3 regions of the Clostridium mucosae genome follow, and region 1 is predicted to be linked to each of the others. Evidence: a T-box and tRNA genes for the amino acid it is inferred to sense, from the RefSeq annotation. Region 1 holds a T-box; the other regions hold tRNA genes.
The links. The T-box of region 1 lies ahead of metG (methionine--tRNA ligase). A T-box ahead of a tRNA ligase gene usually reads a tRNA of that ligase, here a tRNA-Met.
Positions count from the first base shown of each region.

Region 2: it encodes a tRNA-Met, which carries the amino acid that the T-box ahead of metG (methionine--tRNA ligase) is inferred to sense. The anticodon was not compared.
Region 3: it encodes a tRNA-Met, which carries the amino acid that the T-box ahead of metG (methionine--tRNA ligase) is inferred to sense. The anticodon was not compared.

Region 1 is NZ_JANKAF010000005.1:111,468-122,335, reverse strand. Features, by position in the region: gene NSA50_RS08145 (G5 and 3D domain-containing protein) at 1-97, opposite strand, end outside; gene NSA50_RS08140 (TatD family hydrolase) at 353-1,138, opposite strand; gene NSA50_RS08135 (Na/Pi cotransporter family protein) at 1,306-2,919, opposite strand; gene metG (methionine--tRNA ligase) at 3,257-4,885, opposite strand; gene metG (methionine--tRNA ligase) at 5,056-6,999, opposite strand; T-box leader at 7,072-7,310, opposite strand; gene NSA50_RS08120 (SdpI family protein) at 7,368-7,706, opposite strand; gene NSA50_RS08115 (FUSC family protein) at 7,964-8,476, shown strand; gene NSA50_RS08110 (FUSC family protein) at 8,514-9,005, shown strand; gene NSA50_RS08105 (aminopeptidase P family protein) at 9,358-10,868, opposite strand, start outside.
Region 2 is NZ_JANKAF010000017.1:57,344-68,211, reverse strand. Features, by position in the region: gene NSA50_RS15830 (ABC transporter permease) at 1-59, opposite strand, end outside; gene NSA50_RS15825 (sugar ABC transporter ATP-binding protein) at 76-1,581, opposite strand; gene rbsD (D-ribose pyranase) at 1,599-1,994, opposite strand; gene rbsK (ribokinase) at 2,000-2,929, opposite strand; tRNA gene NSA50_RS15810 (tRNA-Met) at 3,122-3,197, shown strand; gene NSA50_RS15805 (hydroxyethylthiazole kinase) at 3,270-4,115, opposite strand; gene NSA50_RS15800 (NUDIX hydrolase) at 4,304-4,864, shown strand; gene yedF (sulfurtransferase-like selenium metabolism protein YedF) at 5,143-5,742, opposite strand; gene NSA50_RS15790 (molybdopterin-binding protein) at 6,011-6,997, opposite strand; gene NSA50_RS15785 (molybdopterin-binding protein) at 7,014-7,511, opposite strand; gene yqeB (selenium-dependent molybdenum cofactor biosynthesis protein YqeB) at 7,576-8,382, opposite strand; gene yqeC (selenium cofactor biosynthesis protein YqeC) at 8,486-9,226, opposite strand; gene selD (selenide, water dikinase SelD) at 9,455-10,513, opposite strand; gene NSA50_RS15765 (mechanosensitive ion channel family protein) at 10,751-10,868, opposite strand, start outside.
Region 3 is NZ_JANKAF010000002.1:199,760-210,627, reverse strand. Features, by position in the region: gene NSA50_RS04285 (hypothetical protein) at 23-271, shown strand; gene NSA50_RS04280 (ABC transporter substrate-binding protein) at 473-1,525, shown strand; gene NSA50_RS04275 (DUF3867 family protein) at 1,683-2,243, shown strand; gene NSA50_RS04270 (ABC-F family ATP-binding cassette domain-containing protein) at 2,401-3,957, shown strand; gene NSA50_RS04265 (class I SAM-dependent methyltransferase) at 4,363-5,097, shown strand; gene NSA50_RS04260 (hypothetical protein) at 5,540-5,776, opposite strand; gene NSA50_RS04255 (bleomycin resistance protein) at 5,939-6,334, shown strand; gene NSA50_RS04250 (glucose 1-dehydrogenase) at 6,669-7,403, shown strand; tRNA gene NSA50_RS04245 (tRNA-Met) at 7,621-7,696, opposite strand; gene NSA50_RS04240 (molecular chaperone DnaJ) at 8,258-9,046, shown strand; gene codB (cytosine permease) at 9,342-10,592, shown strand; gene codA (cytosine deaminase) at 10,607-10,868, shown strand, end outside.

The sequences.
Region 1 (10,868 bases):
ATAAAACAATAGCAGCTAGTACTACACCTATCAGTATTTTTGCCTTTGGACCGTTAGAAAAGTTGTTTTTCATGTATTCCTTACATTTTTCTACCATCTACTTTACCTCCTTTGGCAAGAGCGTCTTTTGCATTATAATTGAATTAAGCGCTTTTGTCAAATTAAGACCTCCTGCATTAATAAAACTGCGGATAAATGCATCATATGCATACTCAAAATATAAATTATAAATTATAGCAACTTTGCAGCCTTTCATAAAAAGTAGACTTAAGTTTTCTACAATTTCAACATTATGTAATAACAAAACATCAAAATTGTTAAATTTTTGAAATTATTACTTTTTTATTTTACTTTATAAACTATTTCCAATCAACCTCTTAAAATTATCATTTACGGCCAAATTAACTTCTTTAGGCTCTAATTCTTTTATTATAGCTATTTGTTCTATTATATAAGCAATATAGTCCGATTTATTCCTTTTTCCTCTATTTGGTACTGGAGCCATATATGGACAATCTGTTTCGACCAATAATTTTTCTAATGGGACATGCTTAACTACCTCAACTATTTTTTTTGCATTCTTAAAAGTAACTACGCCTGTTATTCCAATATAGTATCCAAGTTTTATACATTCCATAGCAAATTCAGTACTACCTGAAAAACAGTGCACTATTCCATTTACTTTAGGAAATTCCTTCATAATTTCCAATGTATCTCCGTGCGCTTCTCTATCATGTATTACAACAGGAAGGTTTAACTTTTCTGCAAGCTTCATTTGTTGCCTAAAAACTTTCTTTTGTATATCTTTTGATGGATTCTCATCCCAGTAATAATCTAATCCAATTTCCCCAACAGCAATTATCTTTCTATTCTTTTCAATTAAATCTAAAATCTCTTCTTCTACATCATCATTGAATTCATTTGCATTTTCTGGATGTATTCCCAAAGCTCCATAGATAAAATCATTTTCTAAAGTCAATTTATTTGTTTTTGATATACTTTCATAACTAGATGCACAATTTAATATCCCTATAACTCCATTTTCCTTAATTTGCTTAAATACACTTTCTCTATCTTCATCAAAAGCTTCATCATCATAATGAGCATGTGTATCAAATATTACATATTTATTTTCCATATCTATTCCTCCAATTCCCTTCTGAAATTATTATAAATATTATTATATTACAAAAAGCGATATAATACACATTTTATCTTTATCTAATATATATTAGACTTTATAACTAAAAATAGAAAGAGTCTGCTAAAAAATTAAGCAGACTCTCTTATATTGTTTATATACTATTATAAATTATGCTTTTTCCCTGCATTTCCAATGTTATTGGCATGATCTCCAATTCTCTCTAGATTACTTATTAAATCTAAGAATATAACGCTAGATGCTGCAGAACATGATTTTTCATTTAATCTCTTTATATTATTCTCTCTAAACTTTTTCTCTAATTTATCTATTTCATTTTCTATTTGCTCTATTTCCTTTGGAGCTGTTGAATTTTTACTATTATAACTTCCAATAGCAATCTCAATAGCCTTAATAGTTCTATCAAATATTAAAGATAATTCCTCTTTAGCATTATCTCCAAGATGAATGTTCTTGTTCATTTTTTCTAAGGCTAAATCTGCTATATTTTCTGCATGATCGCCAATTCTTTCTATATCATTAATTACGTGATATGTTGAACTAAATAATTTTATGTCTTCTTCTGGTAAATCCAGTTGTGAAAGCTCAACTAAGTAATCAGTTATATCCTTTTCTAATGCATTTATTATTTTTTCATTTTTATATACCTTCTCGGCTGATTCTGTACTATTTTCTGTGAGTGCTTTCATAGCTAACTCTAAATTCTCTTTTGCTTTATTTGCCATTCTTATTGTTTCTTTAAATACTTGTCCATTCGCTACGATAGGAGTTTCTAATAAATTTTTGTCTAAATAAATAGCTCCTTCTTTTTCTATTTCAGAATCACCTGGAAGAATCATGTTAACTATTTTAACTAAATATGCTGATAACGGTAATAATAACACAGTAACAGTAATATTAAATATAGTATGCGCATTAGCAACTTGTCTTGCTACATTTGTTGGATCAGTTGATTCTACCAATCTTATAAATGGATTTATAAATGGTAGGAAAATTAATGCTCCTAATGAGTTAAATAGTAAGTGTATTAATGCAGCTTTTTTTGCAGTTCTATTTGCTCCTAATGATGCTAATATTGCTGTTACACAAGTTCCTATATTACAACCTAATATTACAGGAAATACCAAGTGCATATCTATTGCACCAGTTGTCGCTAAAGCAACTAGAATACCAGTTGTTGCTGATGAACTTTGCACAACAGCTGTCATACCAAGCCCTGCCATTAGACCTAAAATACTATTGTCTGCAACTACAACTACAAAATCTTTAAACCAACTTGCTTCAGCAATTGGTTTCATAGCATCAGCCATTACGCCCATACCCATGAATAAAATCCCAAATCCTAAAGCTATACTTGCTATATCTCTAACTCTTTTCTTCTTTGCTATTAGCATTATTATAGCACCTGCGCCTATGAATAATGGTGCAATTGCATCTAAATCAAAAGATACCATTTGAGCTGTAATAGTTGTTCCTATATTAGCTCCCATTATTACTCCTGCCGCTTGAAATAAGTTCATTAATCCAGCATTTACAAAGCTTACAACCATAACTGTCGTTGCACTGGAACTTTGTATTATCGCAGTAACTAGTGCCCCTACTAAAACTCCTATGTACTTATTGCTCGTTAACTTTTCTAGTATTGATTTAAGGCCCTCACCTGCAGCATTTTCTAGACCATCTCCCATAAGCTTCATGCCATATAAAAATAAGCCTAATCCACCTATTAAACCTGTTAAAATAGCGAACTTGTCCATCAATTATTCTCCTTATAATTTAAATAATTTCAACCGTTAACATAAAATTAATATTTTGTTAACAAAATTACTATACAACTAATAGCTAAAATTGTAAATATTAAATAGCATGTAAAGTTATCCTTATTTTGAAATTTATCTAGTTATTTTAAGAAGAATATTTATATTGTATTCACAGTTTATTTATTTTTTTGTCACACTATTGTCATATTATTAATGTATTATAATAACTGTAAAGTAGTTAAAGCATTATTATTTACCCCTAAAACCATCTAATGGTCCCTAGATTAAATTATTCCCCAAAGTGATTTAATCTAGGGTTTTTCTATAATTAATATTAAAACTTCTCTTCTTTTAGTCTTTTAACTTCTTCAGAAGCCCTTTTTTTGTCAAGTTTTTTAAATAATATTTCTAAATTTAAAATTTCTCCACTCTGCTTTTCTACATAGCTCCATATAGGCTCTTCTAAACTTAAAGATTCTCTTATCTTGTTGCAAGTATAAGGTATAAAAGGTTCTAATAAGTTGGATAAATTTACAACTGACTGTATGCACTCATAAACCTTATTTTTAATTTCTTTGTTACTCTTTTCTGATCTTGTCTTTAATAATTCATTTTCAATATATTTATTCATTTTTTTCACATAAGACATAATATCTAAAATTGCATTTTTAAACTTTCCTTCTTCTATATTATCTCCTACATCAAAATATAAATTTAGTATTTCATTTTTGAAATCATTTGATATATTTCCATCAGGTATCTTCGAATCATAATTTTCATTTATATAATCAATTGTTTTATTAACAAAATTACTTAATGAACTAACCAAATCTCTATTTACTACATTTATAAAATCTCTCCAAGTAAAATCAGTATCCTTTACTTCTGGAGAATTCAATGCTAAGTAATATCTAAATTCATCAACATCATAATTATCAACTATATAGTCACCCCATATAGCCCAATTTTTAACTGACGAAAAATTTTTTCCTTCTAATTTCATATATTCGCTTGATATAACTCTCAAATTAGGATTTTTTATTCCAATTCCCGCTAATATAGCTGGAAATATTACAGTATGGAAAGGAATATTATCTTTACCATGAACAAAGTAAACCCTTGAGTCCTCTCCCTGCCAATATTCTCTCCAATCTTTATTTCTTTCTTCTAAGCACTTCATACTAGCTGTTAAATACCCCATTACAGCTTCAATCCAAACGAATATTTTTTTATCATCATATCCTTCTAAAGGAACATCTACTCCCCAATTAAAATCTCTTGTAACCGCTCTATCTCTTAATCCTTCATCTAAATATCTCTTTACTATTTTTTGAGCATTTTCTCTCCAACCCTTTTGCCTAATTAAAAGTCTTCTAACGTCATTCTCAAAACTTGAAAGTGAGAAAAATAAATGTTTTGTTTCTTTTAATATTGTTTCATTTCCGCAAAGCTTACATCTTCTATCTAAAAGTTCTTCTGAATCTATTACCTCCAAGCAGTTTTCACATTGATCTCCTGAGGCAATCTCTCCACAATGTGGACACTTTCCTTCTATATACCTGTCTGATAAAAATTCATTGCAATTTTCACAATACGTTTGCTCGATTTCCTTTTCATATATATACTCCTTATTATATAATTCAAGGATAAATGCCTTAACCTTTTCTTCGTGATAATCAGAATGAGTCTTCTCAAACACATCGAAAGAGAATCCTAAACTATCAAAACATCTCTTAAACTTATCATGATATTTAATAGTTGCTTCTAATGGTGTTATCCCCTCTTCCTTTGCTTTCATAGTTACTGGAGTACCATGACAATCTGTTCCTGATAAAAATACAACTTCATCTCCCATAAGTCTATGATATCTGGCAATTATATCACCTGGAAGTAATACTGCAATTCTTCCTAAATGTAATGGACCATTTGCATAAGGCCATGCGTTTCCAACAATTATATTCATAAAAACCCCCTTATATTTAATTGACAATTTATAATGCACAATTGATAATTATGGAGAAAACTCAGCTAATAGCTGAGTTTTTGTAATAAATATATTATTAGAAATTTCTCCTTTTGGAGAAATTTCATCCAAAATTGTCCATTGTCAATTATCCATTATTCATTCTTTAATTATCTAACTACGCTTCCTGTTGGTAGTTCTCCTGGATTTACTAATTTTAGTAAGCTATCATCATCTGTTGATGCTGCTAATATCATACCTTGTGATAATTCTCCTCTTAATGTCACAGGTTTTAGGTTTGCTACTAATACTACATATTTACCAACTAGTTCTTCTGGTTTGTAGTATTGTGCAATTCCTGAAACTACCTGTCTTTCTTCTCCATTTAAATCTACCTTTAGTTTTAATAACTTTTTAGCTTTCTTTATAGGCTCACATTCTAATACTTTTACTACTCTTAAATCTATTTTCTCGAAGTCCTCTATAGTTATTTCTTCTTTAATTGGAGTTATTTCTCTTTTTTCTTCTTTTTTATTAGCTGCTAATTGTGCTTCTCTTAATGCATCTAACTCTGCTAATTTTTTATCTACATCTATTCTTGGGAATAAAGCTTCACCTTTTTGAACCTTAGTTCCAACTATTGTTCCATTAAAATTATCTAATGATTCAAATGTAGTATTGCTCGCATTTATTTGCTCATTAATTTTCTTACTTGTATCTGGTAAGAATGCAGATAGTAAAACTGATGAGAATCTTAAACTTTCTACTAAGTTATATAAAACTGTTCCAAGTCTTTCTTTCTTTTCTTCATCCTTAGCTAATATCCAAGGAGTTGTTTCATCTATATATTTATTAGCTCTACCTATTAATTCAAATATATGCTCTAATGCTTCTGGGATTCTTAAATCATCTATAGCCTTATTAACTTTCTTTGGAGTTTCTAATGCTAAGCTTATTAATTCATCATCTATAGCTTCTTTTACATTATTATTTGGAATTACTCCATCAAAATATTTTTCAATCATAGCTACAGTTCTTGATAAAAGATTTCCTAAATCATTACATAAATCTGAATTTATCTTCTTTATAAATATCTCATTATTAAATAATCCATCTGAGCCAAATGGTATTTCTCTTAATAGATAATATCTAACTGCATCAACACCAAAGTTTTCAACTAAAGTTACTGGGTCAACCACGTTACCTTTAGATTTAGACATCTTTCCGCCATCAACAAGTAACCATCCATGTCCGAATACTTGCTTTGGTAACGGTAAATCTAATGCCATTAACATAATTGGCCAATAGATAGTATGGAATCTTAAAATATCCTTACCTATTAAATGTACGTCTGCTGGCCAATACTTATCATATAAATCTGTATTATCACTACCATATCCTAATGCTGTTATATAGTTTGAAAGTGCATCTATCCAGACATAAACAACATGGTTTTCATCAAAAGTTACAGGAACTCCCCAGTTAAAACTAGTTCTTGATACGCAAAGATCTTGTAAGCCTGGCTTTAAGAAATTATTAACCATTTCATTTTTTCTTGATTCTGGTTGTATAAAATCTGGATGTGCTTCAATATACTCCATTAACTTATCAGCATAATTACTCATCTTAAAGAAGTAAGCTTCTTCCTTTGATTTTTCTACTGGTCTACCACAATCTGGACAATTACCATTAACTAATTGAGTTTCTGTCCAGAAAGATTCACACGGAGTACAGTATAAACCTTCATATGATGATTTATAAATATCTCCTTTGTCATATAATTTTTTAAATATATCTTGAACAGCTTTTATATGATAATCATCAGTTGTTCTGATAAATTTATCATAGCTAATATTCATCATCTTCCATAAGTCTTTTATTCCTGATACTATTTCATCTACGTGTTCCTTTGGTGTTATTCCCTTTTCTTCTGCTATTCTTTGTATCTTTTGACCATGTTCATCTGTTCCAGTCAAAAACATTACATCATATCCTGTTAATCTCTTATATCTTGCAAGAGCATCTGCTGCTACAGTTGTATAAGTGTTTCCAATATGAAGTTTAGTTGATGGATAATAAATTGGTGTAGTTATATAATATGTCTTCTTACACATACCATTTTTCCTCCCTAACATTGTTATCTTCTTTATAATAAAAAAATCTCTATATAGGTATATTAAGACCTATATAGAGACGTATTATACGTGTTACCACTCTAATTCATACTTATTTCACAATAAATATCTCAATAGGTGAATTTAATCACCCTGCAATATAACGGTTGCTCCCGTATTTCTCTAACATTTATAGCTCAAGAAATATGCTCCAAGTCCATCTTCATAAAGATTCTTGTCGCTAGCTTTCACCTTACCTAGCTCTCTTTAAGACATTCTTTCTTTACTACTCTTCTTTTCATCGCATTTTTTATTTATTATTATGATATTCTATATTAAAAATACTGTCAATTCTTTTTAATACATCATTATTTATCAAATTTCTTTTTTATTAGATTATCTATCATTGTCCTTGATAATAAGACCATAAATAAACTAAATAGCAATATAAATGTAAAGGTGTTTTCACCAATTATAAATAATAATATTGCATTAAAAATAAATACCCCTGTACCTACAGCTCCATATATTTTAGCTGCTAATTTATTTGAATACTCCCATGAATATTTATCCTTTAATGAATACTTATTTTTATATCCAATTTTCGTATCTGGATATTTAGTAGAACTCGCTTCAAATAGTCCCCCTAAAATAAACATCCCTAATGGAATTATTTCTACTATTAATAAATAAAGCCAAAAACTCATATAATCAATCCTTATTAAACATATTTGTAATATTTATATTTTATAATATCAATAACTGCATCTGCAATATATATTTATAAGTATGTGGTTACTATTTATTTATATTTAGTAACTACATACTTATAAATATAATTGTTACTCTAAAGACACTTACACTTTTTTACATAATCCCATCAACCCAAGTTATATTTCCATGCTAATTTTGTATAATCTATATGATATAATATGTATAAGGGATTGGGATTGGAGTTGATACTATGGAAAAATTTGAATTACCTCATCTAGGTTCTAGAAATATTAAAACAGGACTTTCAGTTTTAATTTGCCTTATATTTTGGCCAAATTCTCTTTTTGCCGCAATAGCAGCTGTAATCTGTATGCAAGATACAGTAGAAAATTCAGTTAAAATTGGCCTTAATAGATTGATAGGTACTTTACTTGGTGGTATATTAGGAGTTTTATTACTTTTCACAATTAACAAATTAAATTTAACATCATTTGCAACAGTAATAACTGCTTTAGGTGTATCACTAATAATTTATATTTGTAATATTATAAAAAAGCCTGCTGCGTGTTCTATTGCTTCTATTGTATTGATTGGGATACTTATTTCTCATAGATATGATGATCCATTAATGTATTCCATTAGAAGAACTGTAGAAACAGCATTTGGAATAATAATTGCTCTAATTATTAACAAATATATTCATCCACCAAAAAGTAAAAAACAAAAGACAAATGAAAAATTAGAAAATGTAAATAATAAATAAAATAAATATATTTACAAAAGATTAAGGAGAAAATAATATGAATTTCATGATTCCTAAAGTTGGACTTAGAACCATAAAAACTGCAGTTTCAGTATTTCTGTGCTTATTACTATTTCCTAATGAGCCTTTCTTCGCTTGTTTAACTGCTGTTATCTGTGTACAAGATACAGTTGCAAACTCAGTTAAAATGGCAATAAACAGAGGCCTTGGAACAATAGTTGGAGCAATTATAGGATTATTATTTTTAATTATTTGTAGATACTTCAAATTTAATATTGAATTCATGACTTTAAGTAAGATATTAATTTATATATCTATATCTATCGGTATCATAGTAGTTATCTATTCTTGTAACTTACTAAAAAAGCCTGGAGCAATTAATGTATCATGCATTGCATTTCTTGGAGTAACTACTATTCACGCTTTCACAGACCCATTCTATTATGCAGTTAATAGAATAATAGAAACTCTTTTTGGTATTCTAATAGCTTTACTTGTTAATAAGTTTATCTTACCACCTAAGGAGTAACTTCTTATGATAAGAAAACTTGGTTGTAGCAAAATAAATTTTGATATTAACCAGTAAAAATGGAAGTTCTAATTCGAGCCTCCATTTTGCGCATATATAATATACACCAAAATTTCTATTTAAATTTAAAAACATCTTTAATTAAGTAAAATTAACGGTTTAAAAAAGGCTCTCGTTTCGTAATCCACTTTATAAAAAGTTAATATGCAAGTATAGAGGGAGTCGCGAAACGCGACCGCCCTTTCATAAAATAAAAAATTCACTTTTTCAAGATACTAAAGCTTACTTGAAATTTAATAAATTAAATCTTAAATTAAATAGATTTATAAGACTGTACCTTTTTCATTAATAACTATATCTCTCTTGTTTGAATTTTTAGGAATTCCTTTTCTTCATCATTCAGATATGGATTTAACTTTTCAAATACAGTTTTATGATAGTTATTTAACCAATCCTTTTCTTCGTTTGTAAGCATTTCTACAATTACTCCATTTAAGTCTATTGGACAGTATGATATCGTCTTAAATCCATAGAACTCTCCAAACTCTTTAGAATTTATATCTTCTACCACTAAAAGAGTATTTTCTATTCTTATTCCATGCTTACCTTCCTTGTACACACCAGGCTCATTAGTTATTATCATTCCTGGTTCTAATACTGTTAAATTTCCTTCTGGTCTTATTCCCTGTGGTCCCTCATGGACATTCAAGAAGTATCCAACACCATGACCTGTTCCACACTTATAATCTATTCCATAATTCCATAATGGCCTTCTAGCTAATATATCTAAATTCATTCCTGTAGTACCTTTTAAGAATTTTGCTGTTGATAAAGCTATATGTCCTTTTAGTACAAGGGTAAAATCTCTCTTTTCTTCTTCAGTTACATTTCCTAAAATAAAAGTTCTAGTTATATCTGTTGTTCCATCAAGATATTGCCCACCAGAATCTACAAGAAACAGCCCTTCTTCTTTTAACTCATAGTCAGTTACTTCCGTCGCTGAATAATGCATCATAGCTGCATGATCTTTATAACCTGCTATAGTTCCAAAGCTGTCACCCTTGTAGTTCTCTCCTTTAGATCTAAATTCAGTTAACTTTTTACTTGCTGATATTTCTGTTACCTTTTCTTTTCCTAGAGTATCATTTAACCATTTTATAAATTTAACCATAGCAATACCATCTCTAACTTGAGATTTTTCAGTATTTGCTATTTCAACTTCATTTTTTATAGCCTTTAATTTTGTAGTAATATTCATTTCATTTATCACTTTTATATCACCACTTAAGCATGAATATATCTTAGCATTTACTTTATTTAGATCCAACATAGTCGTACCCTTTATTAATTTCACATGCTCTTCTATTTCATCATATTCATATATTTCAAAGCCTTCATTTTTCAGCTTCTCTCTTGTATAATTATCTACCTTATCATTATTTATATATAAGTTTGCATGACTTTCATTTATAAGAACATAAGAAAGTGCTACGGGATTAAATTTAACATCATTTCCTCTAATATTACAAAGCCATGCTATATCATCTAAAGAAGATATTATATAATTTTTAGCACCTTTTTCTTTCATATATTTTCTAACTTGCTGTAATTTTTCTGAAGCATATTTACCAGAATAAACTTCATCATGTATAAATATTTTACCTTTTGGTAATTCAGGCCTTGTTATCCAAATATCTTTTAATAAATCGTACTCCATGCTAATACTAAAATTATTTTCTTTAGCAATGTCTAAAAATACTTTGTATTGATTAACTGAAAATAATCTTCCATCAAACCCCAAAGTTTTTTCAGATTTAATATTTTCCTTTATCCATTCTTCAAGAGTTGGATATCCAGGAGTTC
Region 2 (10,868 bases), on a different contig from region 1:
AGCACTAATCCTATAAGAGATTTGTATTTAGATGCAGTTTCTTTTATATTAATATTCATAATTGTATCCTCCCAACTATTTATTCATTCCAACAGCTAATTTCATTATGCTTTCTTGTGAAGCTTCTTCTCTTTTTAATTCTCCTGATATTTTTCCTTCACTCATAACAAGAATTCTATCACTTATTCCTAAAACTTCTGGTAAATCTGAAGATATCATTATTATCGCCTTTCCAGATGCTTTAAGTTCATTTAATAATTCGTATATTTCCTTCTTTGCTCCTACATCTATCCCCCTTGTAGGTTCATCAATTATTAATACTTCTGGAGATAACATAAGCCATTTTGCAAGTATAACCTTTTGTTGATTACCTCCACTTAAATTTTTTATTAATTGATCTCTATTCGGTGTTTTTATCTTAATTTTATCTATGTAATAATCAACATCTTTTGTTGCTTTATTTTTATCTATAGCCATCATTTTGCTTTCATATTTTTTTAAATTAGATAAAATCATATTTTCAGCTACAGATAAGCTAAGAACACAGCCTTCTTTTTTTCTATCTTCTGATAAATAGCAAATTCCATTATCTATTGCTTCTTGAATATTTTTTATATCAATTTCTTTTCCTTTAATCTTTATTGTTCCAGAAGTCTTTTTATATTCTCCAAAGATTGTTTTTGCAACTTCTGTTCTTCCAGATCCCATAAGACCAGCTATTCCTAAGATTTCTCCTTCTTTTACGCTGAAACTTATATCTTTTATTCCAACATTTGAATTTAAATTTTCAACTTCTAAAATATCTTTTCCAACCTTTACTTCTCTGTAAGGGAATTGGTCTTCTATTTTTCTCCCAACCATCATTGAAATTAATTTGTCATTATCAATATCTTTAATTAAGGCATTCCCTGCATATTTCCCATCCCTAAGAACTTCAACTCTATCACATATAGCAAATATTTCTTCCATTCTATGAGATATATAAATTATTGCAATTCCTTTTTTCTTTAAGCTGTCTATTACTTTAAATAAATTCTTAGTTTCTACTTCTGTTAAAGCTGTAGTTGGCTCATCCATTATTATTACTCTTGCATTCTTAGTTAAAGCTTTTGCTATTTCTACCATTTGCTTTTCCCCAACATTTAAGCTAGAAACAAGAGTATTTGGATTTATATTTGCACCTATTTGATCTAAGAATAATTTACTTCTTTCTATAAGTTCCTTTTTATTTATTTTCCCAGTAAACTTATGATACTTTTCATTTCCTAAGAATATATTTTCTGCAACTGTTAAGTTATTTAAGACACTCATTTCTTGATGGATAATAGTAACACCATATTCTTCTGCTGATTTTATTCCTTTGATATGGGCTTCTTCTCCATCTATAAATACTTTACCTTCATCTTTTTGATATACTCCACTTAATATCTTCATCAATGTAGACTTACCAGCTCCATTTTCACCCATTAAAGCTGTAACTTCTCCACCATAAGCTGTTATATCAACATTATCTAGGGCCTTAACCCCTGGGAATATTTTTGATACTCCCTCCATTCTTAGCATTGGTATTCTTGTACTCATATAAATACCCTCCTTAACTAAAATACAACTCCTGATTTTAAAATTATATTTGCATACGGTGTTTGTTCACCTGTTCTAACTACTGCCTTACATTCCTTTAAGTTTCTTTTCAATTCTTCATGAGATACAAATGTTATTTTTACATCTCCTATAATTTCTTTTATTTCTTCAAAAAGTTTTGGACTTATATCTTCTGTTTCTTTTGCTAATATTACTTCTTCTATTTGTAGTTCTTCTAATGCTGCTTTCAAAGTTTGCATAAATGTTGGAATTCCATTTATTAATGCTAGGTCTATTCTTTCTGTTTCATTTGGTATTGGTAAACCACAGTCACCAATTGCTAACATATCTGTGTGTCCCATTTTTGATATTACTGAACTTAAATTACTATTTAATAATGATGTCTTTCTCATTAGTATTACTCCTCTCCATAAACCTCTTCCACTTCTTTTAAATATGGTATTGAAGGTTGTGCTCCTTTTCTTTGAACTGCTATTGATGATACCTTATTTCCAAATGTTACTGCTTTTATAAGGTTTTCTTTATTTAGATTTTTCACATCTAACTTTGAACTTAAGCCTCCTATAAAGCTATCTCCTGCAGCTGTTGTATCTATTGCATTTACTTTAAATGCTGGTACTACTTCACTAAATTCTTTTCCTATTACTGCAGCTCCCCTTGATCCTAAAGTTATAATTACAAATTTAACTCCTTTATTTAAGAAAACTTCTGCTGCTTTTTTTGCATCTTCTAAATTTTCTACTTTTATACCAGTTAAAACTTCTGCTTCTGTTTCATTTGGTACTATAATATCTGTTACTTTTAAAAGTTCATCATTTATTTTTTTAGCTGGTGCAGGATTTAGTATTGTTACTTTTCCAAAATCCTTAGCCTTTTTAAATGCTTTAAAAGTAATTTCTTCTGGTGTTTCAAATTGAGATATTAATATATCACTTTCTTTTAATGCTTTTTCTGATTTATTAATTTCTTCTTCATTTATTGTCATATTGGATCCTGGAACAACTATTATTGAATTGTTTCCGTTATCGTTAACCATTATAATTGCCATTCCTGTTGCTTCTTTTTCATCTTCATATATAAAACTTACATCTATATTATCTTCTTTTAATTTATTTTTAAGTATTAAGCCATTATCATCTCTACCTATCTTAGATATCATTACTACTTCTGAGCCACTTCTTTTAGCTGCTACTGCTTGATTTGCTCCCTTTCCACCTGATATCTTTTCAAAAGATTTTGATAAAATAGTTTCTCCTACTTGTGGTATATCCTTAACCTTTAAAACTAAATCCATATTCATGCTTCCAAGTACACATATCTTATTCATAAATCTCTCTCCTAAATAATTATTTTTTAGTAAATCGGTTTACTAAATCGGTTAACTATATAATAAACCATCTGTAAACGTTTTTCAAGCACTTTTTTTAAAAAAATTCTAAAAATTTTTGCATATCTTCCTTTACTTTATGTTATAATAATGATATACTTAATTCACTGACTAAGGTTAGTAACTTAATATCGCGGGATGGAGCAGTTGGCAGCTCGTCGGGCTCATAACCCGAAGGTCGTAGGTTCAAGTCCTGCTCCCGCAACCAAAAAAGCTTTGGATATATCCAAAGCTTTTTAATTTTTATTAATTACTTTTTGATGTTAATATTTTATCTTCTTTATCTTACAAATGAATATTCAACTTTTGCTAATCTATTTAGTTTTTCTGAATTTATATTCTCTATTTCATCTAATAAGTACTCTTTTAACCATATATTTTTTTCAGGTTTTAAGTTCTTTTGTACAGCTATTTTTTCACTTACTGCTATAGTCATAATAGCAACTAAGACGGCTCTAAATATTTGTTCATTATTGCTTGCAGATGCAACCCCTACAGAAATTAATCCACACAATATTGATTCAACACCAAATATATTATTAAACCTTTCTCGCTCACCTTCTAAATAAAACTCACTAAATCCATCAGTTAAATAATAATCTTCACACTGAACTACTGTTATGGTGTTAAATCTTTTTGAAAAACTTCTTAAGCTCACTCTAACCTCTATATTTTCTTTTACCCTTGAACTGGTAAAGTCTTTGTTCTTTAATTTATCATCACTTTGGATTAATACTTTAAATTCCTCTAACTTTCCCTTAACGACGTTTATATTGTATCTATTTATGAATCTTAATGCTATTTCTTTTCTAAAAAACGAAAAATCAACTCCCATTATATCTAAAACTACAGGGATACCTTTTCTTCTTGCTACTCTAATTGCTTTTTCTATTATATCTACTCTTGCTGCATTTAAATCTTCTAAATTAATTAATAGACAATCACATTTTGAAGTTATATCTGGTGATTCTTCAGTAGAATTACTAAATATTGAGTGACCATTATAGCATAAAATTCCTTGTGCTAGATCTTTTGCTGAAACTGAATTAGAGATACAGTGTATAAGAGGGTTCTTTTTTTTCTGCAAGTTCAAACTCTCGTCTAATGCCCTTATACCAATTTGCATTTTGTATCCTCTCTTACATCCTGAACTTAAATTATGCCGATGTTTCTATTTCATATACTACATCGATATATTTTATTCGACTATATTTTCATATGTTACATATTTATTTTTCTATAGGCTAATAGTTTAATCACATATTTTGTTATATAATTAAAATTAATAAAATTAGTAATTCAAAGGAGAAATTTATGAGTTGGATAGAAGAAATTAAAAGCTATGTACCTTATACTAAACAGGAAATAGCCGATAAAGAAGCAATTTTATATGCAATAAATAATTTTAATAATCTTTTAACTAGGGAAAACCCACTTGCCCATATCACTAGTTCTGGATACATAGTAAATAAAGATAAAACAAAAGTACTTATGATTTATCATAATATATATAACTCTTGGTCTTGGACTGGTGGCCATGCTGATGGGGATGAAGATTTACTTTACGTTGCTATAAAAGAAGCTAAAGAAGAAACAGGTGTTAAAAATATAAAAGCATTAGATAATAAAATTTTTTCATTAGATGTTTTACCTGTTCCTGCACATATAAAAAAAGGTAAAGAAATCGCTTCTCACCTACATTTATCAGTTGCTTATTTATTAGAAGCTGATGAAAATGATGAACTTTTCATAAAAGAAGATGAAAATAGTGGCGTTAAATGGATTCCAATAGATGAGGTTGGAGTTTACTCAACAGAGCTAGATATGATTAAGCTATATGAAAAATTCAATCAAAAGATTAAACAATTTTATTAAATATAGAAAATAGATAATTCTGTGTAATTATCTATTCTTCACTAAAAATCTTGTGTTTTATTGACAAAAAAATCATCACATTGATTTAGACTACACATGACACTTCATCGGTTATATATGCAAAGGGGGTAACGAAACGCGACCCCCTTTATATCTTATTAAATTTACTAATTCCAATAACTTTCTACTATTAAAATATGCAGTTTATAAATAAAATAATAAAAAAATTTTGAAAAATATAAATACAAAGCATTTTCTATTTATCGTAGCTTTTATATTTATAATTTTATAGTATTTCCACTTCTATTCATTAAGTCTATAATTTGATACATATTTCCAATCTCGCCAACTTTAAGCTCGTCCTTTAAGTTATAAAAATCAAGGCATGCTCCACAGCTTATTATGTTTACACCTTTTTCTCTCATAGAATTTAAACTATCTAAAACATCTGACCCTGAACAAGTTAACTTTACTCCACCATTTATGAACATTAAATTTTCTGGTAGCACCTCTGCTTCCGCTAATGTATTAATATATACTTTCATTAGAGTTTCCCCTAATCTATCATCACCATTACCAAGTAAATTTGATGAAACTAATATAGTTGGAGCAACTGTCTGATTAACAATTTCTTCTTTATATACATCTTGATGTATTGTAGTAAATTCGCCCTTTGCTAATTGAATTGTATATAATCCATTTTCTTCTTCAAAACTACTATTTAGCTTTAATCCTTTAGCTAATCTTAATATATTATTTTTAGCAACCTCGTTATCTACTATTACTAAAGTTTCCTTTGAATCTTCTAAGTCAAAATATTTCTTTGTTTTTATAACAGGCATAGGACACGCTAGTCCCTTACAATCTATAACATTCATACTGCCACCTCTTCATTTTATAATTTACTACCTTTATTTTATCTTATACTTTAATTATAGCGCTAATTTTATATATGCTTCAATTAATATTACAAATAATTAAAACTATATGTATATTAAATAGATAAAGAACTTGCTTAAACATAATAGAAAAATTAAAATCGAATATATTATTTAATCTTTAATATAAGTTATCAAACTACTAATTATATGTAGCTAATATCGATTATATAGATATCTTATTAAAATTTGAAATCTTTATTATACCTTATATATAATCGTTAGCAATGCACAAGCCTCCATGACTATAACTTGCTATGTCATACTTAGTTAATTTTTCTCCGGCTAAAACTCTTGGTAATATCACATCAAAAGCAGTGCTTTCTGAAAAAATTACTCCTCCAGGTAATCCTAATATTGGTATGTCTCCTTTATAAGAAATTAGGAACATAGCGCCTGGAAAAATAGGAGTACCATAAGAAATAATTTCTGCTCCAATTTCCCTTATTGCTTTAGGCGTTAAATCATCAGCATCAACAGACATTCCTCCAGTGCAAAGTATCATTTCTGCACCCTTTTCAAGCCAATGATTTATTGCTTCTTTTATTTCTACTAAATTATCTTTTATAATTGTTTGTCCAATAATATCACAACCATATGGATATATCTTCTTTTCTATAACACCTTTAAATGCATCTTGTATTCTTCCATAATACACTTCGTTTCCAGTTGTAACTATTGCAACTTTTTTCGGTTTAATTGGAATAACATTTATTATCTTTTTACTTACAACACTTTGAACTTTAAGTAATTTTTCTTTTTTAATTGCTAATGGGATAACCTTAGTTGCAGCAATTTTATCTCCCTTTTTAACAACTGTATCATTCTTAATAGTTGATAGAATAACTTCATCTATAGAGTTTAATTTAACAAGTAAATCTAAATCTATTTTAAGGAGTCCATCTATAGCAGCAAAGAATTCTATTTTCCCTTCCTTAACTTCTGAAAAAGTCAATCCACTACCTGCACATATATCTTTAAGAAATTCTGCTGCTTCATTTTCATGAACTAAATTTTCATCTTCATCCCATATATAAATATGATCTTTTCCTATTGATAAAAGCTCATCTATATCCTTTTCCTCAATTATATGTCCCTTTTTAAAAGCTACACCTTTAAATTCTCCTGGAACTACTTTAGTAATATCATGGCATAAAGCACATCCTATAGCCTCTCTTACATCTATAACTTTCATATGTTCACCTCTTTTATCATATAACACAATCTTTTATTCTACCAATTACCATTTCTACTCCATATTCAATTGTTCCTAAAGCAAAATCTAAGGATGAAATTAGAAATTTAGGATTCTCTGGTAAATTAACTATTAATGTTTTTTCTCTAATACCAGAAACCCCTCTTGAGAGCATTATATTTTTACTCATTTGCAAATTATAGTATCTTATTCCCTCTGAAATACCACTTACTTCTTTTATAATTATATTTCTTGTTGCCTCTGGAACAATATCTGTTGGGCGACATCCAATTCCTCCGCTTGTTAGTATTAAATCTACTTTCAGTTCATCACTCATATACTTCATTTCATTTTCTATATCTACTTGATTACTTTTTAAAATTTTACATCTTAATATTTGATGCCCTCTATTTTCTAAATATCTTTTAATTATTTTTTCCCTATAATCATCATCTCCCTTTTTATATTCTTTATCATCTACAGTTATCAGCCCTGCTGTTATCATTAATCCCATACCTTTCTTGACTAATTCTCATGTTTTAATTAGGAATTATTTTTATACATAATTAATAAAAACTTCATATACCTTTTTTATTTTTAATCATTAATAAAGCTTCTAATACACCACCTCCTATATTTCTAGCTTTATCTGAAATTGTAGTATAATTATTTATTTCTTTTAACCTTGGATCTATATCTCCTATTTTTAATCCTATTTCAACTCTTGTTCCATCTTTTATAATACCTCTAAGTAACCCATCTATAGGTGCTAATACTTTTTCATTACCTATTGCTGCCAAAACTTCACCTTTTTTAACTATGTCACCTATAAATTTATAATTCTTTATAACTCCATTTGCTTCACTATATATTACTCTCTCTTTTGAATAACCAGCAATTTCTCCTGGTACACCAGTATTAGGCATTGCATAACCTTCAAATATTAACCTTCCTAGGTTATGCCCCCTCATTGTTTCTATAACAACATCAACATCAACACCAGCCTCAAATCCTGGTCCTAGTGCTATTGTTATTGGTGCCATTTCCTTATTGGTTCCTAAATTTTTTTTAGCTAGTATGGCATCCACTACTACAAATGGCTTAATTTTATTAATAAACTCTCCATTAGCATCTACTACTATTGGAATAAATTTATTCTTAAATGCATTATTTATATCATCTAGATTATATGCACGAATTGCTTTTATTCCTTCTACCTCAGCTTCTCCATTATATATAGCATCACTAAATGCTACGTTTCTTCTAATTGCAGTTGGTTTTTCTATTTCTAAAACTAATACATTAAATCCACTTCTATATAACTTTTGTATTGTTCCAGATGCTATATCTCCTCCACCTCTTACTATTACAGTCCCTAAATCCATAGCTCCCATCCTCTTTCTTATAATTTATATTAAAATAAATATATATCTTTAACTTTACTACTTCACTTAAATAAATCTCTTCTAAATTAGTAATCTATAAACTCTACATTAACACTATTTTATAAATTTTATTTTTTAAACTTCCATATATTATTTTATTTAACAACTTATCCTTTTCATTTCTTTTGATAATTTCCTTAATAAGCAACTTTAAATTATTTTCATCAATTGTCTCTACCTTATTTAGAAATAATAACCTTTCACCCTTAGAATACTTAAACAAACCATCTTTATTAAATATTACTTTTACAAAATGATTTATATTTATAACTTCTCCTAGAGAACTATTAGTAAGATCATTAAATTCACATAATCTATGCACATTATTATCATTTATTTCTAATCCTAATGATTCAAGACTCATAACTCCTATAGTTAAGTTTGTCTCACTAGAAATGACTGGTTCAGTATCATTCCAGCCCTTAATTGGTTTCCTTTTAGAGCCATCAGCTTCTAATAATATAAAATCAAAATCTTTTGTTAACGTTTTTATATCACTTTCATTTATACCTATAAATTTATTTTCTTTAGTTATAGCTTTAGAATATGCGTAAATTCCATTATTCTTCTTATCCCTTATAGAGTGATATTGGTTTTCACCTACAGCTAAAAAATCCACCTCATCTCTTGTTGGAACGAGAATTTTTGTTGTAGTTGATATTAAAACTTTATTATCATCTTTAAGATCATTTGCTAATAAATACATTAAAGTTGTTTTCCCACCACATCCAATTATAGATATTACAGATTTATTTTTTATCCCTATAATCTCCTTCAGCTTCAATTACTATCTCCCTATTCTTATTTAATTTTTCTATACTAATTCTAAACCACAATATAATTATATAATAAATAGTATATATGTTAAATATTTGAACACAATTTTGTTAAATTAACCATGTTTCTTAAATATTTCCTTTAAGTATTTTACAAATATTTATAAATTTAAATAAATTTCAAGTTATTATATAAAAAAATAAGTGAAGATTATAAGCTTCACTTATTTTTTTAACTATCTTATTGTTATTATATTTTTATTACTTCCCTTTTTAACTACTCTACCAATAATCTCTGCTTTTATTTGACTTCTATTATTTATATTCTCTAATAATTCATTTGCCTTGCTTTCTTCAACTGAAATTAATAGTCCTCCTGATGTTTGAGGATCAAAAAGTGCAAGTCTCATTTGCTCAGAAATTTCAGGACTAAAGTCTACCCATTCTTCAAAATATTTTTCATTAGAATATGCTCCACTAGGAAGACAATATTCTTTTATTAAATCTATTACTTTATTCATTATAGGTATTTTTTTACTATCTATTTCTATTTCAACTTCGCTTCCATTTGCCATTTCATATGCATGTCCTATAAACCCAAATCCTGTAATATCAGTACAAGAATTAACTCCTACTTTTTGCATTTCTTCTGAAGCAATTTTATTAAGAGTTGACATTACATTTGCTGCTTCTTCAAACTCTTCATCTGTAATAAATTCTATCTTCAAAGCTGTAGTTAAAACACCGTATCCAAGAGGCTTTGTTAATATAAGAACATCGCCATCTTTAGCGCCTGAATTTGTTACTACTTTTTTAGGGTCAACTATTCCTGTAACAGAAACTCCGTATTTGATTTCTTCATCTGTAATTGTATGTCCACCAGCTATTGTTGCTCCTGCTTCTCTTATCTTATCAGCCCCACCTTTTAATATCTCTGCTAATATTTCTGGTCCTATAGTTGCTGAGAAACATGCTAAATTTAATGCTGTTAATGGCTTTCCCCCCATTGCATAAACATCACTTAATGCATTAGTTGCAGCTATTTGACCAAATGTATATGGATCATTTGCAACTGGTGTAAAAAAATCTACCGTTTGAACTAATGCCAAATCCTCTGACAATTTATAGACACCAGCATCATCTGATTTATCAAAACCTACAATTAAATTTGGATCTCTATCCTCTACATTGGCTTCTATATGACTTAAAACCTTTGCTAATCCATCTGGAGTAAACTTACCTGCGCATCCGCATCTTGTTGATAATTGTGTAAGTTTTTTATTATTTAGTCCCATATAAACACCTCTTATATATTCTTCTATTATAATTCATGTAATTTACTTAATAATTAAATTATACCACTAAATTTTCATAAAAAAAGTGGACATATATAAGTTACTTATTCCATAACATTTTTAATACTAATTAACAAACTTACATATGCCCACTTGAGCTCTAAACTAAGAATAATATATAATATGCTTTCTATCTTATATATTATTAATTTAATTTAACATTTGCTTTAATTTCCCCTATTTTCCTCTTTCTTCTTCAGTTATATTTCTTATTGATTCTAGTTCTGTACATTCCGTTTCACAATTTGCTCCTCTATTCTCTAATCCATTTCCAAAATTAAAAGTAAAGAACATA
Region 3 (10,868 bases), on a different contig from region 1:
TGAATTCAACGGAGGGATAAATATGTTTACTATTATGGCAATAAAAATAGAACCTAGGGTATCTATTGCACCAACAGTTCAAGAAGTGTTAACAAAATATGGATGTATTATCCAAACTAGATTAGGTTTACATGAAGCAAGCAAAACTTCTTGCGCAAATTCAGGACTTGTAATTTTAAATTTAATTCATGATGAAAAAGAAGAAATAAATAATTTAAAAGAAGAATTAAATGGAATACAGGGTGTAACAGCAAAATTAATTGAAGTATAATTCTGCTAAAGTATTAGCTACTTACAAGTAGTTAATACTTTTTTGCTTAAATATTGAAATAAAAGTATTATTATTGTATAAATACTAATATTATAATAATATAAACAATACTTGGATATTTTTAACTTGCAATTAATAAAATTACCTTTATAATTATTATTGCAAAATAATAACTATTACATAATGGAAGGATGAAATTAAATGAAAAAATCTATAAAAATTTCTGCATTAATATGCAGTATGATTTTTATTTTTGCTTTATTTACTGGATGTAAAAAAAGTGATAAAAAGACTATAAACGTATTAAATTATGGTGAAAATATAGCGGAAGGAATAATAGAAGAATTTGAAGAAAAATATAATGTAAAAGTTAATTACAAGACTTTTGATGACATGGAAACTATGTATATAGAAGTATCTTCAGGAAAAACAAAGTGGGATGCTATTTTAGTAGCAGATTATATGGCAGATAGAATGATACAAGAAGGATTACTTCAAAAAATTGATAAAGATAAGATTCCAAATTTAAAAGAAATGAATGAAAGTGATATGGGACAGCCTTATGATCCTAATAATGATTATACAGTGCCTTATATGAATGGAACAATTGGAATAATATATAACAAAGATTTAGTTAATGAAACAGTTGATAGCTGGGATATAATGTGGAATGAAAAATATAAAAAGCAAATATTTGTTTTAGATGCTCAAAGAGATGCTATAGGAATGGCTCTTAAAAAGCTTGGTTATTCATTAAATACAACAAATGAAAAAGAACTTGAAGAAGCTAAGAATTTATTAATAGAACAAAAGCCATTAGTGTTAAAATATGGCGCTGATGAAGTTAAAGATTTAATGACTTCAGGAGAAGCTTCAATTGCGATGATATGGTCAGGGGAAGGATTAACTTTAGCTGATGAAAATGAGAACTTAGAATATGTAATACCAAAGGAAGGAGCAAATTACTGGTTGGATTCATGGGCAATTCCAGCAAATGCAAATGATAAGGAAACTGCAGAAGAATTCATAAACTTTGTAAGTGGCAAGGAGAATGCATATAAAATAGCAGAAGAAATAGGATACACTACTCCAAATAAATTAGCTATGGAAGAGCAACCAGAAGAAGTTAAAAACAATGAAGGTGCATATATGACTAAAGAAGTTATGGAAAGATGCGAAGTTTATAAATATTTACCACAAGAAAAGTTAAGACTATATGAAGATGTTTGGAATGCAGTTAAAGCTGCAAAGTAAGTAGATTTTATAAATTTAATTTAATTATAGTAAAGAAAATGTGATATTAAAAAAGTGTTCTTAAAAAAATATTAATATTGTATTAAGTCAATAGAATAAAGTTTATAGTAATAGTATAATATTAGTAACATCTATTAAAGTTGTAGGAGTTGAGTATATTATGGATAAGATTATAGATTTTAATGAGCTAAAAAATAAAGTTAATGATAAAGATATAGATAAATTTGAATCGTATATATATTCCTTATATTATGATATGTCTTCTGGAAAATTAAACATGGCAGACTTCACAAAAAAGATGATGGAGTATATGGAGGAAAATAACATATCACAAGATAAGTTTTTGAAAATGCAAACTAAGTTAATGGAGAGATATGGATTTGATGCTTCTGCTATAGAAGAACAAATAAAATCACTAGGACTTAACAATGTTATACCAGGCTCAGGAGATATTGAAAAAGTAAGAAAAACAATGAGTTTTCAAGAAAAATATAAGGACAGGATTAAAGTAACAACTGTTAATAATTATTTTATAAAAAATGATAAAAATAATGTAGGAATATTAACAGAAGGAGAAAATGTTATTTTAAAAAGTTTTGGTAAAATTGATTTAACCGATTTAGAATTAAATGATTTTTTATGCTCTTATAAGAAAGTTATTGATGATAATACATTAAAAATATCTATTTGCGAAGACGTAAAAGAATATGAATACTAAAATTGTTTTAAAAAATCTATTTATTTTGTAGAATTATAGTTTATAATAAATAAGGTGTGATTATAATCATACCTTATTTTTGTGTAATATATTAATTGAAAATGAAGAAGTAAAAATTTAAATTTAAAAATAGACTTAATAACCAGGAGGATAATTAATGAGCGTTTTAACAGTTAAAGATATGAGTCATGGCTTTGGAGATAGAGCTATTTTTGAAGATGTATCCTTTAGATTATTAAAGGGGGAGCACGTTGGTTTAATTGGAGCTAATGGTGAAGGAAAATCAACATTTATGAATATAGTTACAGATAAACTTATGCCTGATGAAGGAAAGGTTATTTGGTCAAATAATGTTAGAGTTGGATATATGGATCAACATGCAGCTTTAGTAAAAGGACAAAGTATAAGAGATGCACTAAGAGATGCATTTAAGTACTTATTTGATTTAGAAACAGAAATGAATTCTCTTTATGAAAAAATGGGAGATTGTACTCCAGAAGAACTAGAAAAGATGCTTGAAAGAACAGCAGTAATTCAAGATTTACTAGATCATAATGGATTTTACATAATCGATGCAAAGGTAGAGGAAGTAGCAAAGGGACTTGGACTTTTAGATTTAGGTTTAGACAAAGATGTTGATGATTTATCAGGTGGACAAAGAACAAAAATCTTACTTGGAAAGTTATTACTTCAAAATCCAGATATATTACTTCTAGATGAGCCTACTAACTACTTAGACGAAGAGCATATAGAGTGGTTAAAGAGATATTTAAATAATTATGAAAATGCATTTATATTAATTTCTCATGATATACCATTTTTAAATTCAGTGGTTAACTTAATTTATCATGTTGAAGAAAGAAAATTAACAAGATATGTTGGAGACTATTATGAGTTTAAGAGACTATATGATGAAAATAAAAAGAGATTAGAAGCAGCATATGAAAAACAACAAAAAGAAATATCTAGACTAGAAGACTTCGTTGCTAGAAATAAAGCAAATGTCGCTACTGCTAATATGGCTAAATCAAGACAAAAGAAGCTTGATAAAATGGAAGTAATAGAACTTTCAAAAGAAAAACCAAAACCAGAATTCAACTTTAAAATAGCAAGAACAGCTGGGAAAACAATATTTGAAACTGAAGATTTAGTTATAGGATATGATTCACCACTTACAAAGCCATTAAATCTTTATATGGAAAGAGGACAAAAAATAGCTTTAGTTGGAGCAAATGGACTTGGTAAATCAACATTACTTAAAAGCTTATTAGGAATACAACAGCCACTATCAGGAAAAGTTCATAGAGGAGACTACCAACATATAGGTTATTTTGAACAAGAAGATAGAAGTGGAAATACAAACACATGTATAGAAGAAGTGTGGCAAGAGTTTCCAAGCAAAACACAATACGAAATAAGAGCGGCCCTTGCTAAATGTGGTTTAACAACAAAGCAATTAGAATCAAAAATAATGGTTTTATCAGGTGGAGAAGCTGCAAAGGTTAGATTATGTAAAATATTAAATACAGAAACTAATATACTAATCCTAGATGAGCCTACAAATCACTTAGATGTAGATGCAAAAGATGAATTAAAGAGGGCATTAAAAGAATACAAAGGATCAATTTTACTTGTATCACACGAACCAGAGTTTTATAGAGATGTTGTGACAGAAATATGGAACTGTGAAGAATGGACTACTAAAATTTGTTAATTTTTAAAGTGATGCTTAAATATAGATTTATTTTATAGAATAGAACAAAACAGTAATAGTACTAATAAGTATTATTACTGTTTTTTATTATTTCGATGGATTTAGATTCGATATATAATATTGGGATAAATTTGTTCAAAATTACGAACTAACTTCTATCTTCTTATATATAGGAGGTTAAAATATTATAATAGATCGAAAGATTGATTTACTTCATACAAAGTCAGTATGTGATTATGGTGGCGTTTTATATTGAGTATTAAAATAAAGAAAATAGTTCACAAAAATCATTAAGTAGGGTTTCCAATTGGTGACCTTACTTATAAAAAATTATACAGAATCATTTTTTATCTTGAATACACTTTATTGAAACAATACAATATAGTAAAAACGGAGGTAATAGAAATGAAACAAAACAAATATGATGATAAAAATTTTTTTGATAAATACAGTAATATGGATCGTTCGAAAAATGGACTTAAAGGTGCTGGAGAGTGGCATGAGCTTAAAAAAATGTTTCCGGATTTTGAAGGTAAAAAAGTTTTAGATTTAGGCTGTGGTTTTGGATGGCATTGCCGATTTGCAATAGAAAATGGTGCAAAGTCAGTTATTGGAGTTGATATTTCAGAAAAGATGTTAAATGAAGCAAGTAACAAAACAGAATCAGAAAATATTCAGTATATATGCATGCCAATAGAGGATATTGATTTTCCTGACAATTCATTTGATGTTATTATAAGTTCATTGGCTCTTCATTACATTCAATCATTTGAGGATATTTTAAGTAAAATAAGTAAGTGTATTTCAAAAGGTGGAGATTTTATTTTTTCTGTAGAACATCCTATTTTTACTGCACAAGGGACACAGGATTGGTATTATGATGACAAAGGTAATATTCTACATTGGCCAGTTGACCAATATTTTACAGAAGGTCTTCGTAATGCAAGTTTTTTAGGCGAAGAAGTTATAAAATATCATAGAACATTGACAACATACTTAAGCAGCCTTATAAAAGCGGGATTTGAAATAACAGGAATTGTTGAACCAAAACCAGCAGAGAACTTACTATACACTATTCCTGGAATGTTTGATGAATTACGCAGACCAATGATGTTACTTGTATCTGCAAGAAAAAAGTAATTATAGAATAATTGCTATAAAATACACATCCAACGTAGTTTTTATTTGCTACTAAAATTGTTTAATCCAGTTAAATGAATTTAGTTAAAACTAAGAAGTAAAAGAGAATAGGATAGGTGAAATTCATTTGGAATTTCTTAGATTATAAGAAGAGTAAGTATAAAAGATAACTTCTTTTTAGTTAGAAATTATAAGATTAAATGCTTTAGAGAGTTTAGAAATTGATTGTAATATAAATATTAAAAAGATATAAGAAATCAATATATAAGTAAAGAAGCTAAGGTAACAAAATCTAGAATTACCCAAAAGAAGTGAAAATATGACGTAGAGATAAGAAATATTATAATAATATTAGGAAATAGATTTTGAATGGTGATATGGGCACATGAAATTAGTATGGAAGTGTTAAAAAAGGTATGAGGGGAAATCTCATACCTTTTAATTAATAATTAATGCCAGCTTCTTTTATATTATTAATATCACTTTGAGAACATGGAGTAATTGCATAAGTCATTTTGCAATTTGGACATACAGTTACAAATGTTTCCATTATGATATCTTCTCCACATGAACATTTTATTGGATAAGGAGTATTTAATTTTAAATTTGCTTTCCCTTTTTCTCTAAGTCTATCAACAATGGATTTTCCATCTTTTTTTGTTCCACAACCACAACTCATAATTTTACCTCCTAAAGTTTTTTACTTAATGTTATTACATATACAATTATATATAAATTATTAATTTAGTATGTAACTATGGTTACCAATTAATATTTTAAGATGATGCTTATTTATAATTTATCATTATGTGATAAAATTACTGTAAAGGGGATGAAAATAATGAAGTTTAACAGTTTAATACCAGAATTATCCGTTATTAATATAGAAGAATCTAAGAAATTCTATATAGATATTTTAGGTTTCAACTTAGAATATGAAAGAGTAGAAGATAAATTTGCTTTTTTATCACTGGAGGATATACAAATTATGATAGAAGAGGTAAATGGCTATTGGAATACAGGTGAATTAGTGTACCCATTTGGAAGAGGAATAAATTTTGAGATGAAAGTATCCAATGTTGAGGAGCTAAGAGATAATCTAGTTAAAAATAATATAGAATTATTTAGAGATATAACTATAAGTGAATATGAATCTAATGGGAGAATAATATTACAAAAAGAATTTCTTGTACAAGATATAAATGGATATTTATTAAGATTTTGTATGCATAATTAGTTTAGTAAAAATATTACTTAAAAGAAGGATTATTATTAAAGCTGTAAATATATTTAATTTATTTAAAGTTCACATATATGTATATTAATGGGTTGTCCCACTGCTGTTTAGTGAGACAACCTTTTATTTATTTCAACTATTAGGGCTTGGATTATAAGAATAAAATTAATATAAATAATATACAATTATTGAATAGTAATTAACTTGATAATATATTTTATAACTGCTAATATAGTAATATTAATTAATTAATAATTATTAGTTAATAATAAGTTGTTAACGCTAATTAAGAGGATAATATAAATTTGAAGATTTAACTAAGGAGGATTTATTAATGGAACGTTTAAAAGATAAAGTAGCTATTATTACGGGTGGAGCACGTGGAATGGGGGCGTCACATGTAAGATTATTTGTAAGTGAAGGTGCAAAAGTTGTATTTACTGACTTAAATGAAGAAGAAGGTAGAATATTAGAACAAGAATTAGGTAGTAATACAAAGTTTATTAAACATGATGTTACTGATGCTTCAGGTTGGGAGAAAGTTGTAGAGGAAACTGAAAAAATATTTGGACCAGCTAATATTTTAGTTAATAATGCTGGAATAACTATGAATAAATCTATTTTAGAAATGACTGAAGCAGAATATAGAAAAATTGTAGATATAAATCAAGTGTCTGTTTTTCTTGGAATTAAGGCATTAGCTCCTTCTATGAAGAAAACAGAATCAGCTTCAATAATTAATATTTCATCTATGAATGGAATGGTAGGGGGAGCAATTGGTTATACAGACACTAAGTTTGCAGTTCGTGGAATGACAAAGGCAGCAGCACTTCAATTATCACCATTTGGAATTAGAGTTAACTCAGTGCATCCTGGAGTAATAGAAACACCAATGCTTACTGAAGGAGAATCATATGAAATAATTAAGAATTTTGCTAAACAAATTCCAATGAGAAGAATGGCTAAACCAGAAGAAGTTTCAAATTTAGTTCTTTATCTTGCTTCAGATGAATCAAGATATTCAACAGGATCTGAATTCATTATAGATGGTGGATTAACTGCAATGTAGATTAAGTATAGGGTATCTAAGGAACTATGTAATTATTTACCATAATATATCCATATAGATTACATATTTAATTGTATGAATTGATAAATAAGACAAGCAAATTAGTAACTATTAATATGTTTATAAAATTTTATATATGATAAATAAGAAAAGCTTAGTGTTACATCACTAGGCTTTTCTAAATATAATAAAAAACCTTACAGTAAGAGTAAGGTTTTGGTTGCGGGAGCAGGACTTGAACCTACGACCTTTGGGTTATGAGCCCAACGAGCTGCCAACTGCTCCATCCCGCGATATTAAATTTACATATTAGCTTTGCTAACTTGTATCCTTAGTATATGCTTAATAAAGGTTAATGTCAAAATGATATAACATAATATTATGGCATATGATGACAAGAGATATCTTAGAGTGTCATATGGTATCAAATGCTACGAAATAAGAAGAAGTTATATTAAAATCTAATGTCTTTAATGGAACTCAACAATTATATAGTAATATCATATGGAGAAGATATAATTGTTAGTTCAAAATTGCAAGAATTGTCTGATGATAAAATTGTAATGAGAAGGGGCACATTTTATTAGTATAATTTTATGAATAAATAAATTTACTAGAGATTTATTTAGGAATAACTTAAAAAAGAAGTTACTGCTGATATGGGAAGACAGTCATATGCAAAGAGGTATTAGAACTTGATAATGAGGTTATTTATCTTTTTTAGGCTTTTTACTTATATAGAATAGTATATAGGAAGGAATTACCTTTTTATTAGTTTATAGATATTGATATAATAAGTGTTAATCAAAAGATAGGGGATATATTATATAAAAAATAATATGGAGAGAAGAGATATGGAAAATTATAAGATTTTAGGTGTAGATGAAAATGCATCAATGGAAGAAATAAAAATAGCATATGAAAATAAAGTCAATAAGTTGAAAGAAGAAGTTAGAGATGAGAAAAGAACCAAGGCTTTTATAGAGGTATTTGATAAAGCTTATGAAGAAATAAAACAGGAAAGAGAAAAAAATCAATATAAAGAAAATTTCGTTAATGACTCTAATAATAACAGTTTAAATGAAGGTTTTCAAAATAATTTTAAAAGAGATAATTGGGCTGATAACAATAATTTTGAGTATGATGATGACCAAGAAGAAACTAAGAAGAAAAGCAAAAAATCGTCTTCTAATAATTCATCAATGAAGAAGCAAAAAAGTAATAAAAAGAATTCTTCAAATGATAAAGATAAGGAAAATAATAAAGATAAGTATAAAAGACAAAGTTCTAAAAAAGATGTAAATAAACAAAAAAGTGAAATAGATACAGTAAGTAGAGTAATTATAATTTTATTTAAAATAATAGCATTGCCTATAATAGCCATATTATCTATAATAATATTTTTATGTAAGATAATTAATTTAATATCTTGGATTGCAACTAAGGTTATCATAATAGCAGCAATTGCAGTTGCTTCTATACATGGCTATCAAGTTTATATTGGACAACCTATGTATTATGAGGTATTTGTAATATGTGCTGTGGCATTTGTAGTTTCTTTATTTTTACCAAGTATACTAAAAATAGTTCCATCAATATTAGATAAAATAAATGATAAATTAAAAGATTTTGTTTTTAACTAATAAAAAATAAGTTTTGTATAAATTTGATTTAAAAATTAATTTATTACCATAAGAAATATGTTGACATTCTTTAGAGAATCAATATATAATTGTCTCAAGAAAACTAGTCCTTTAAATTTAGTCCAGAGAGACTGATAAGGTCGATATGATACGGCAGATAGAATAATTAGGTTATATAGAGTTAATTTATATATCTAATTTTAAGCGTTAACGACCTTTCTATATAATAGAGAGGTCGTTTTTTATTAAATATAAGTACTGGTTTTCCTTAAATATAATATTTAGGGGGATACAAATGGAACAAAAGATATTATTAGAAGAAGTTATTAATGAAAATCATGATTATGAATTAGATCATGTGCACAAAAAAGATAAAAAGGGATTCTTTTCAATGTTTGTGGTTATGCTTGGATTTACATTTTTCTCTGCAAGTATGCTTACAGGAGGAAACTTAGGAACAGGATTACCGTTGAAGGATTTCTTTATAGCAGTACTTATAGGAAATTTAATATTAGCGTGTTATACAGGATTATTAGCATATATAGGAGCAGACACAGGTCTTTCAATGCATTTACTTGCTAGATATTCTTTTGGTGAAAAAGGATCATATTTAGCATCTTTTATAACGAGTATTACACAAATAGGTTGGTTTGGTGTTGGAATAGCAATGTTTGCAATACCAGTAGCAAATAGATTTAATATAAACTTATACTTATTAGTTGGAATAACAGGATTATTAATGACAGCAACTGCTTATTTTGGAATGAAATCTTTAACGATTTTAAGTTCAATTGCAGTACCAGCAATAGCTATATTGGGTAGTACATCAGCAGTAATGGCAACAAATTCAGTAGGTGGAGTTCAAGGCTTAATGAACATAGAGCCAAGCAGTAAGATGGCATTAGTAACAGCAGTAACATTATGTGTTGGATCATTTATAAGTGGAGGAACAGCTACTCCAGATTTTGCGAGATTCTCAAAAAATAAAAAAGTAGCAGTATCAACAACTGTAGTAGCATTTTTCATAGGAAATTCATTAATGTTCTTATTTGGAGCAGTAGGGGCAATGGTTACAGGTAACTCAGATATAGCAGATGTTATGTTTTCACAAGGATTAATTTTACCTGCGATATTAGTTTTAGGATTAAATATATGGACAACTAATGATAATGCAATTTATACAGCAGGACTTGGACTTTCAAATATAACTAAATTACCTAAAAAGAAGTTAGTAATTATTAGTGGGTTAATAGGAACAGTAGGAGCAATATGGTTAAATAATAACTTTACAGCATTCTTAACTTTCTTAAACTCAATGTTACCTCCAGTAGGTGGAATAATAATAGCTGATTACTTCTTTATAAAGAAAAGAAAGTATGATAATATACAAGAGACAAAATTCCAAGATATAAACTGGATTGCTATAGTAGCATTCTTAGCAGGGTTTATCGTTGCAAATGTTGTGCAAGTAGGAGTTATAGCATTAAATGCAATAATAACAACAATGTTAGTTTATGTGATAGGAACAAAAATAACTAATAAATAAGGTGAGGATAAAATATGTTAATTAGAAAAGTAAGACTTTTAGATAGAGAAGGATTATTTGACATAAGAATAGTAGATGGAAAGTTTACAGAGATAGATGAAAATTTAGAAGTATTAGAAAATGAAGAAGTAATAGAAGGAAATGGAGCATTAGCTTCAGCTCCTTTTATAGAGCCACATATTCACTTAGATACTACTCTTACAGCTGGAGAGCCAGAATGGAATAAAAGTGGAACTCTTTTTGAAGGAATTGAAAGATGGTCTCAAAGAAAGGAAT